Regions from separate parts of the Streptomyces sp. NPDC055013 genome, predicted to be linked through region 1. Evidence: riboswitches for the same ligand, from Rfam matches in the RefSeq annotation. Region 1 holds a riboswitch; the other holds the start of a gene.

Region 1 (4,206 bases):
GTTCGCGGCGAAGGGGAGCGCCGACCTCATCCACGAGTTCGCCTTCCCGCTCCCCATCTACGCCATCTGCGACTTGCTCGGCGTCCCCCGCGAGGACCAGGACGACTTCCGGGACTGGGCGGGCATGATGATCCGCCACCAGGGCGGCCCTCGCGGCGGTGTCGCACGGTCGGTGAAGAAGATGCGCGGCTATCTGGCCGACCTCATCCACCGCAAGCGGGAAGCCCTGCCCGAGGAACCCACGCCCGGTGAGGACCTCATCTCCGGTCTCATCCGGGCCTCCGACCACGGAGAGCACCTCACCGAGAACGAGGCCGCTGCGATGGCCTTCATCCTCCTTTTTGCCGGTTTTGAGACGACCGTGAATCTGATCGGCAACGGCGTCTACGCGCTGCTCACCCACCCCGAGCAACGCGCCCGCCTGCAGACGTCCCTCGCCGCCGAGGAGACCGGCCTCCTCGAAACCGGTGTGGAGGAACTCCTGCGCTACGACGGCCCCGTCGAGCTCGCCACCTGGCGTTTCGCCACCGAGCCGCTCACCATCGGCGGGCAGGACATCGCGGCCGGCGACCCCGTTCTCGTCGTCCTGGCCGCCGCCGACCGTGACCCGGAGCGGTTCGCCGACCCCGACGTCCTCGACCTCGGTCGCCGCGACAACCAGCACCTCGGCTACGGCCACGGCATCCACTACTGCCTCGGCGCCCCGCTGGCCCGACTGGAGGGCCAGACGGCTCTCGCCACGCTCCTCACCCGTCTCCCGGATCTCCGACTCGCCGTGGATCCGGGGGAGTTGAGGTGGCGCGGAGGTCTCATCATGCGCGGGCTGCGTACACTTCCGGTGGATTTCACACCAGTTGAGTGAGTGCGTCCACCCAGTCAAACGTGACACGCGCTCAATTTTGTGATCTTCACGTGATCTACGCGGCATTAACTTGTGACAAGTGATCGTCTGCCTATACGTTCACGGATCAACGACGGCGTCGAGGTTTCATGCGCCGCGGTCACTGCTGCCTCGTGAAAGGTCCCCGCATGCTCTCCGGGAACGGTCGTCACCGTCGCCCCCGTCAGGCCCCGGCTCTCCTCGTCGCGGCCGGAGTGACCGGGTCCGCCATCGCCATCCCGCTGCTCGGCGCCACGAGCGCCGGCGCAGCCGACGGCAGCGTGTGGGACAAGGTGGCCGAGTGCGAGAGCGGCGGCTCCTGGAGCACGGACGAGGGCAACGGGCGCTACGGCGGCCTGCAGCTGACCCAGGACGACTGGGAGCAGTACGGCGGCCTCGACTACGCCCCGCGCCCCGACCTGGCGAGCCGCTCCCAGCAGATCGCCGTGGCGCAGGCCCTCCTCGCCGACCAGGGAACCAAGCCCTGGGGTACCTGTGCGGTGCTCAACGGGCTCACCCCGAAGAACGGTTTGGTCGACCTCGACACCGGAGTGGAGGACGACTCGCCCTCCGAGGTGTCCGGATCCTCCGGCTTGCTCGATTCGTCCGACTCGTCGAGTTCGTCCAATTCGTCTGACCCTTCGGGTTCCTCGAACTCGTCGGACGCGACCGACGGCCCGTCGAGCTCGTCGAGTGAATCCCCCAGCGCTTCGTCCGAATCGCCCCGGGATTCATCCTCTTCTCCCTCTTCCTCCCCTTCCTCGTCGTCCAAGGCGGACAGCTCGGCGAAGCCTGACGCGTCACCTGACGGCAAGGCCTCGCAGTCGCCCGACAGCTCTCCCGTGGAGACCTCGGACGGGGACAATCAGGACAACTGGGTGCAAGATGTGGGCGCCTGGAGCCTCGTCGACACCAGTGCGTTCACCGGCGAGGACGCCGGCGCGGGTCGTCACCGTGGGTCCAGTGCCGACGAGAGTGAGGCCGCCGACCCGGCCGCCGGGACCTCCGGCCGCCATGCCTCGTACAAGGTCCGCGCCGGCGACACTCTGGCCTCCATCGCCGACTCCCTTGACCTCGACGGCGGGTGGCGGGCGCTGTACGACGCGAACGAGGGCGCCATCGGCGGCGATGCGAACGACATCGCCCCCGGTCAGACCCTGGACGTCCCCGTCGAATAAGGGCCGAACGGGGCGAAAAGCAGCGGGAGTTCGCGTCACCTTTCGCACCTGAATGTCCGTTTTGAATGCAGTGAGAGATAGATCTCAGAAGCCCTGATCGTCTTTGTAATTCCGGGAATCGGGTGTCTACGGTCGTGATCGCTCGTCACCGCGAGCCCCGGCTGCCGCAACGCCGAATCCTGCCAGCGGCCGCACGGGAACAGTCGTCGCGTCAAGCGCCGTAGGCAGGAGCGGGGGACCCAAGGTAAGTGCCGGGTCCGGCAGTTGAGGCCCTTCGGGGCCGCACGCCGGAGCCGGCTCGGGGTGAAGCCGCGCAACGCGAGCCGAAAGGCAGACGAGCGCGGCCGGGCAACTCAACCGGCCCGAACCCGACAGCTCACCTCGCAGGCGTCGGTGAGGGGATCCACCATGCTGTTTTCCAGCAAGGGCAAGCACCGTCGTCCGTCCAAGGCCGCTCGCGCCATAGCCGTCGTCGGCGTCACCGGCGCCGCCGCCGTCGCCGCCCCGCTGATGGCGGCCGGCAGCGCCTCCGCCGCCACCGCCTCCGAGTGGGACGCCGTCGCCCAGTGCGAGGCCGGCGGCAACTGGTCCATCAACACCGGCAACGGCTACTACGGCGGTCTGCAGTTCTCCGCCTCCACCTGGGCCGCGTACGGCGGCACGGCGTACGCCGCCACCGCCGACAAGGCCACCAAGGCCCAGCAGATCGAGATCGCCGAGAAGGTCCTCGCGGGCCAGGGCAAGGGCGCCTGGCCGCACTGCGGCACCGGCCTGTCGAGCGCCGCGTACAGCGGCTCCGGCTCCTCGCAGAGCACCGAGTCCGCCCCCCGCGCCACCGAGGAGCAGCCGGCCTCCCGCTCCGCCGAGCGTCCGGCGGCCGAGAAGAAGTCGACCAAGACCGTCACCACCCCGACCGGCAAGAAGGTCAAGAAGGGCGACGGCGAGTACAAGGTCGCCACGGGTGACACCCTCAGCTCGATCGCCGCGGAGAAGAAGGTCAAGGGCGGCTGGGAGAAGCTCTTCCAGCTGAACAAGGACATCGTCGAGGACGCCGACCTGATCTACCCGGGTCAGCAGCTGCACCTGAAGTAATACGCGGCCACCAGCTGAACCACAGGGCCCTCACATCCGTGGAACTCATATTGAAGACCTCGTGAGGGTCACCCCCGTCCCCCACGGGCTCCCCGCTCCGGTGCGTGTTCCCCCGTACGCACCGGGGCGGGGCTTTTTCTTTCCCTGTTGGTCACCCACCCTTTGTTCCGGTAGGGAACAATGGGTACGGTTCGGTCCTGTCCACGGGACGGTCGGTCGGCTGCCGATGTCCCCGGGGCGGTTAGGCTCTAGTCGCAAGGCTCACAGCCCCGCACCACCAGCGACACAGTGCTTCACATCCCAAGAAGGAGATACTCGTGCCGTCCATCGACGTCGTCGTAGCCCGGGAAATCCTGGACTCCCGAGGCAATCCCACGGTCGAGGTCGAGGTCGGCCTCGACGACGGCAGCACGGGTCGTGCCGCCGTTCCGTCCGGCGCTTCGACGGGCGCCTTCGAGGCCATCGAGCTCCGCGACGGTGACTCGAACCGCTACCTCGGCAAGGGCGTGGAGAAGGCCGTCCTCGCCGTCATCGAGCAGATCGGCCCGGAGCTCGTCGGCTACGACGCCACCGAGCAGCGCCTGATCGACCAGGCGATGTTCGACCTGGACGCCACCGACAACAAGGGCTCCCTCGGCGCCAACGCCATCCTCGGCGTCTCGCTCGCCGTCGCCCACGCCGCCTCCGAGGCCAGCGACCTCCCGCTGTTCCGCTACCTGGGCGGCCCCAACGCGCACCTGCTGCCGGTGCCGATGATGAACATCCTGAACGGCGGCTCGCACGCCGACTCCAACGTGGACATCCAGGAGTTCATGATCGCCCCGATCGGCGCGGAGTCCTTCTCCGAGGCCCTGCGCTGGGGCGCCGAGGTCTACCACACGCTGAAGAAGGTCCTGAAGAGCAAGGGTCTGGCCACCGGCCTCGGCGACGAGGGCGGCTTCGCCCCGAACCTCGGTTCCAACCGCGAGGCCCTCGACCTCATCCTGGAGGCGATCAAGGAGGCCGGCTACACCCCCGGCGAGCAGATCGCCCTCGCGCTCGACGTCGCCGCGTCCG
Region 2 (4,206 bases), on a different contig from region 1:
TCGAGGGGGGCGGCACGATCCACACGCAGCTCCTTCAGCAGGGGCTGGCGGACGAGGTGCAGCTGGTGCTGGCGCCGCTGTTCGTGGGGGACCCGGACGCGCCGCGGCTGTTCGGGCCGGGCGGGTATCAGGGCGGCCGGCTGCGGCTGGTCGAGACGCGGCGGATCGAGGACGTCGTGCTGATGCGCTACGAGCCCACGGCGCCCGGTGCGGGTGTCCTGCCGTCCGCCGCGGACCGGAAGTGGCTGGCGTTGGCCTGCGAGCTGGCGGCGCAGTGCCCGCCGTCGGGGACGGCCTTCAGCGTCGGGGCGGTCGTGGTGGCGGCCGACGGCACGGAGCTGGCGCGGGGGTACTCGCGGGAGGGCGGTGATCCCGTGGTGCACGCGGAGGAGGCCGCGCTGGCGAAGATCGCGGCCGGGGATCCGCGGGTGACGTCCGCCACGGTGTACACGAGTCTGGAGCCCTGTACGCGTCGGGCGTCCCGTCCGGTGCCCTGCGCGCGGCTGATCCTCGATGCGGGGGTGCGGCGGGTGGTGACGGCCTGGCGGGAGCCGGACACGTTCGTGGCGGGGGCCGACGGGAGCGGGCTGCTGGCCGGGGAAGGGGTGGATGTCGTGGTCCTGCCGGAGTACGAGGGGCAGGCCAAGGCTCCGAACAGCCATCTGCTGTCCTGACCGCCCCGCCCGACGGGTGCGGAAAACACTGGTCAGGGCGGGGCCGGGGAAACGCGTGTGCATCTTGTCCTGCGGATGGCGTACTATTGAGTCATCGCCGCGGGGTGGAGCAGCTCGGTAGCTCGCTGGGCTCATAACCCAGAGGTCGCAGGTTCAAATCCTGTCCCCGCTACTGATGACTCAGGGCCGGAACTGATCAGTTCCGGCCCTGAGCCTTTTCCGCTCGACGTCCGCGCTCGTCCGGTCGGCCCTCACCACTCGCCCCGCGCCCCCGTTTCGGGAACCCTGGTGAGGTGGAGCAACGGCGGATCTCGTACGCACGCCGGTTCGTCCGGCTGCTCCCCGCCCTGCTGATCGCGGCCGGTGGCGTGTACGACTTCGTCACGCCCACGGACTTCACCGGCGCCCCCTTCTTCACCGCCGCACCCCTGGTCGCGGCCCCGCTGTACTCCCAGCGCGGCACGGTCATCACGGGCGTCGTGGCCGTTGCCGCACTGTTCGTGCTGCGCATCCTGCGCGGCGGCCTTCCCAAGGCGGAGGTGATCACGGAGCTGGTCACCGTGGTCACCGTCTCCGTCCTCGCCGTTCTCATCAACGTCCTCGTCCGCCGCAGCGACGAACGCCTCGCCTCCGCCCGCGAGATCGCCGAGGCCGCCCAGCGCGCCGTACTGCCCGAACCGGCCGAGCAGATCGGCGGCTTCCGGATCGCCGCACGGTACGAGGCCGCCCAGGAGGGCGCCTCCATCGGCGGCGACCTGTACGCCGTGCAGGACAGCCCGCACGGCCTGCGGGTCGTCGTCGGGGACGTGCGCGGCAAGGGCATCGGGGCGGTGGGCGCGGTGGCCGTGGTCATCGGGGCCTTCCGGGAGGCCGCCGAGCAGGAGGCCACGCTGGAGGCGGTCGCACAGCGCCTGGAGCGGGCACTGGTGCGCGAGCGCGACCGGCGCGAGTGGGCCGAGTCCGCCGAGGGGTTCACCACCGCCGTACTCGCCGAGCTGCCGCACGGCAGCGGGATCGTGCGCCTTGTGAACCGCGGGCATCCGTCGCCTCTGTTGCTGTACGCCGACGGCACCGTGCGCGCGCTGCCCGCCGCCGAGCCCGCGCTGCCGCTCGGCATGCGAGAGCTGGGTGTCTGGCCCGACCGGGCTCAGGAGGCCGACTGCCCGAGCGGGGCCACGCTGCTCCTGTACACCGACGGCCTGAGCGAGGCACGGGACGACGACGACCGGTTCTACGACCCCGAGGCGGGACTGGCGGGTCGGGCCAACGCCCGTCGCGAGCCGGCCGCCATCCTCGGCGTCCTCGCGGCGGAGGTGCGGCGGCACTCCGGGGGCGGGATGGCGGACGACATGGCCCTCATCGCCGTACGACGGCCGTGATGCCGTTCCTTGATCCTTGTCACCGGATGTGACCGGCCGACCCCCCTCCGCATAACAACTGACACACCGTCAACACCTGTGTGACGCCCGAGCTCTGGCCAACTCGCCCGATTTAGGCCGCTCATGACCCGTAAGTCCAGGCGAAAATCGTTAATGATCAAGTGGAACAGCTTGGAATCCGCACCCCGCGTCTATTAACGTTCGATAACGCAGCGCGGTCGTCCCAGCCGTCACAAGAGGCGGCTCCGTGCGCACGCGCCGAATCTCGAAAGGGAACCGGGGAACCACCACCTTGGGGTGAATCGCGCAACTACCACCGTGAACTCACGGGCGGTATACGCGCGTAGGAGACCTTCCTGCTCCGAACCCGTCAGCTAACCCGGTAGGCGAGAAGGAAGGAAAGGAGTACGCCCACGTGGCGTCCAACCGGCCTGCCCCGCAAGCCCCGTTCGTGCCGAGTCAGCGCAGCACCGACACCTTCGGCTACGACCGCAACCGCACCGACGAGGGCCCGTTCGAGGAGTGGAACCCCACCGCGGAGTCCCTTCGTCCCGTTCGCGGCAGGCATCGCGTCTCCAAGCAGCGCGGCGGGGGACTCGCCCGCAGCTCCACGGTTCTCGGCGTCGGTGTCATAGCCGCCGTCGGCGCGGGCGGCATGGCCAGCGCGAACAGCGGCAAGCCGCCGGTCGCCATCACCATGCCGGACCTGCCCCTGATCTCGGACGACTCCTCCGAGCCCGCCGAGGACGCGGCCACCGCCCTCAGCACCATGGGCGAGACCTACGACGAGACCGCGCAGGGCGGTTCCGACGCCGGTGAGGCGCTGCGGAGCCGGATCATCGCGCAGGCCGAGTACCAGCAGGACCAGATCGACAGCAAGGCCGCCGCAGCCGCGGTCGCCGCCGCCGAGAAGGAGGCCGCCGACGCGGCCGCCAAGGCGGAGAAGGAAGCCAAGGCCAAGGCCGCCGCCGCGAAGGCCAAGGCCGAGGAGGAGGCCCGCCAGAAGGCCGAGGCCGAGCGCCTCGCCGAGCTGGCCAAGCAGTACACGCTGCCGACCTCCTCGTACACCCTCACCTCGACCTTCGGGCAGGCCGGCGCCTACTGGTCCTCCGGCTACCACACGGGCCTCGACTTCGCCGCGCCCTCGGGCACGCTGATCAAGGCCGTGCACAGCGGCACGATCACGTTCGCCGGCTGGGACGGCTCGTACGGCTACAAGACCGAGCTCACCCTCGACGACGGCACCGAGGTCTGGTTCGCGCACCAGTCCTCGATCAGCGTGAGCGTCGGCCAGAAGGTCAACACCGGCGACGTCATCGGCCGCGTGGGCGCCACGGGCAACGTGACCGGTGCCCACCTGCACCTCGAGGTGCACCCCGGCGGCAGCTCCAGCGGCATCGACCCGCTGGCGTGGCTGCGCGGCAAGGGCCTCACGCCCTGAGGCGTCCCTGCCTCATCCCTAACTGAAGTTCCCAGCTGAAGTCCGTCCACACCTGTTCCCCGGCGATCCTGTCCTGATCCCCGGCAGTCCTGACGGCGTCCCCCCGACGTCAGGGCTGCCGGTATCCGGAGCGCCGGGGTTCGCTTGTTTACGGGAACTTTGCGACCCTCCCGGAAGATCGGCCTCCGTGACGGACGTTGGTGTCGAGCATGACTTCTCTGCGCAAGCTCGGCTCCTCCGACCTCGAGGTCTTCCCGCTCTGCCTCGGTGGCAACGTCTTTGGCTGGACCGCCGACGAGCCCCGGTCCTTCGCCGTCCTCGACGCGTACACCGAAGCGGGCGGCAACTTCATCGACACGGCCGACTCGTACTCGGCGTGGGTCGAGGGCAACGTGGGTGGCGAGTCCGAGACCGTCATCGGCAACTGGTTGAAGGCGCGCGGCAACCGGGCGGACGTCGTGATCGCCACGAAGGTCAGCCAGCACCCCGACTTCCAGGGCCTCACCGCCGCCAACATCAAGGCGGCCGCGGACGCCTCACTGCGCCGCCTCGGCACCGACCACATCGACCTCTACTACACCCACTTCGACAAGCCGGAAGTGCCGGTCGAGGAGATCGTCGGCGCGCTGGACGAGCTGGTGAAGGCGGGCAAGGTGCGGCACATCGCCGCGTCCAACATCTCGGCGAAGCGGCTGGAGGCGTCCCTCGCCTT

What was found. A riboswitch is a leader RNA that binds a small molecule or an ion and turns the genes downstream of it on or off. The one in region 1 is predicted to bind cyclic di-AMP.
Region 2: it holds a riboswitch for cyclic di-AMP, as region 1 does, so the genes downstream of both, ACWGDB_RS04670 (M23 family metallopeptidase) here and ACWGDB_RS29890 (transglycosylase family protein) in region 1, are expected to answer to the same signal.

Annotation. Positions count from the first base shown of each region.
Region 1 covers NZ_JBSGVW010000029.1:52,302-56,507, forward strand. The annotation lists gene ACWGDB_RS29880 (cytochrome P450 family protein) at 1-862, shown strand, start outside; gene ACWGDB_RS29885 (transglycosylase family protein) at 1,030-2,058, shown strand; cyclic di-AMP (ydaO/yuaA leader) riboswitch at 2,265-2,463, shown strand; gene ACWGDB_RS29890 (transglycosylase family protein) at 2,467-3,150, shown strand; gene eno (phosphopyruvate hydratase) at 3,468-4,206, shown strand, end outside.
Region 2 covers NZ_JBSGVW010000003.1:10,640-14,845, reverse strand. The annotation lists gene ACWGDB_RS04685 (dihydrofolate reductase family protein) at 1-674, shown strand, start outside; tRNA gene ACWGDB_RS04680 (tRNA-Met) at 773-846, shown strand; gene ACWGDB_RS04675 (PP2C family protein-serine/threonine phosphatase) at 968-2,053, shown strand; cyclic di-AMP (ydaO/yuaA leader) riboswitch at 2,300-2,457, shown strand; gene ACWGDB_RS04670 (M23 family metallopeptidase) at 2,469-3,494, shown strand; gene ACWGDB_RS04665 (aldo/keto reductase) at 3,704-4,206, shown strand, end outside.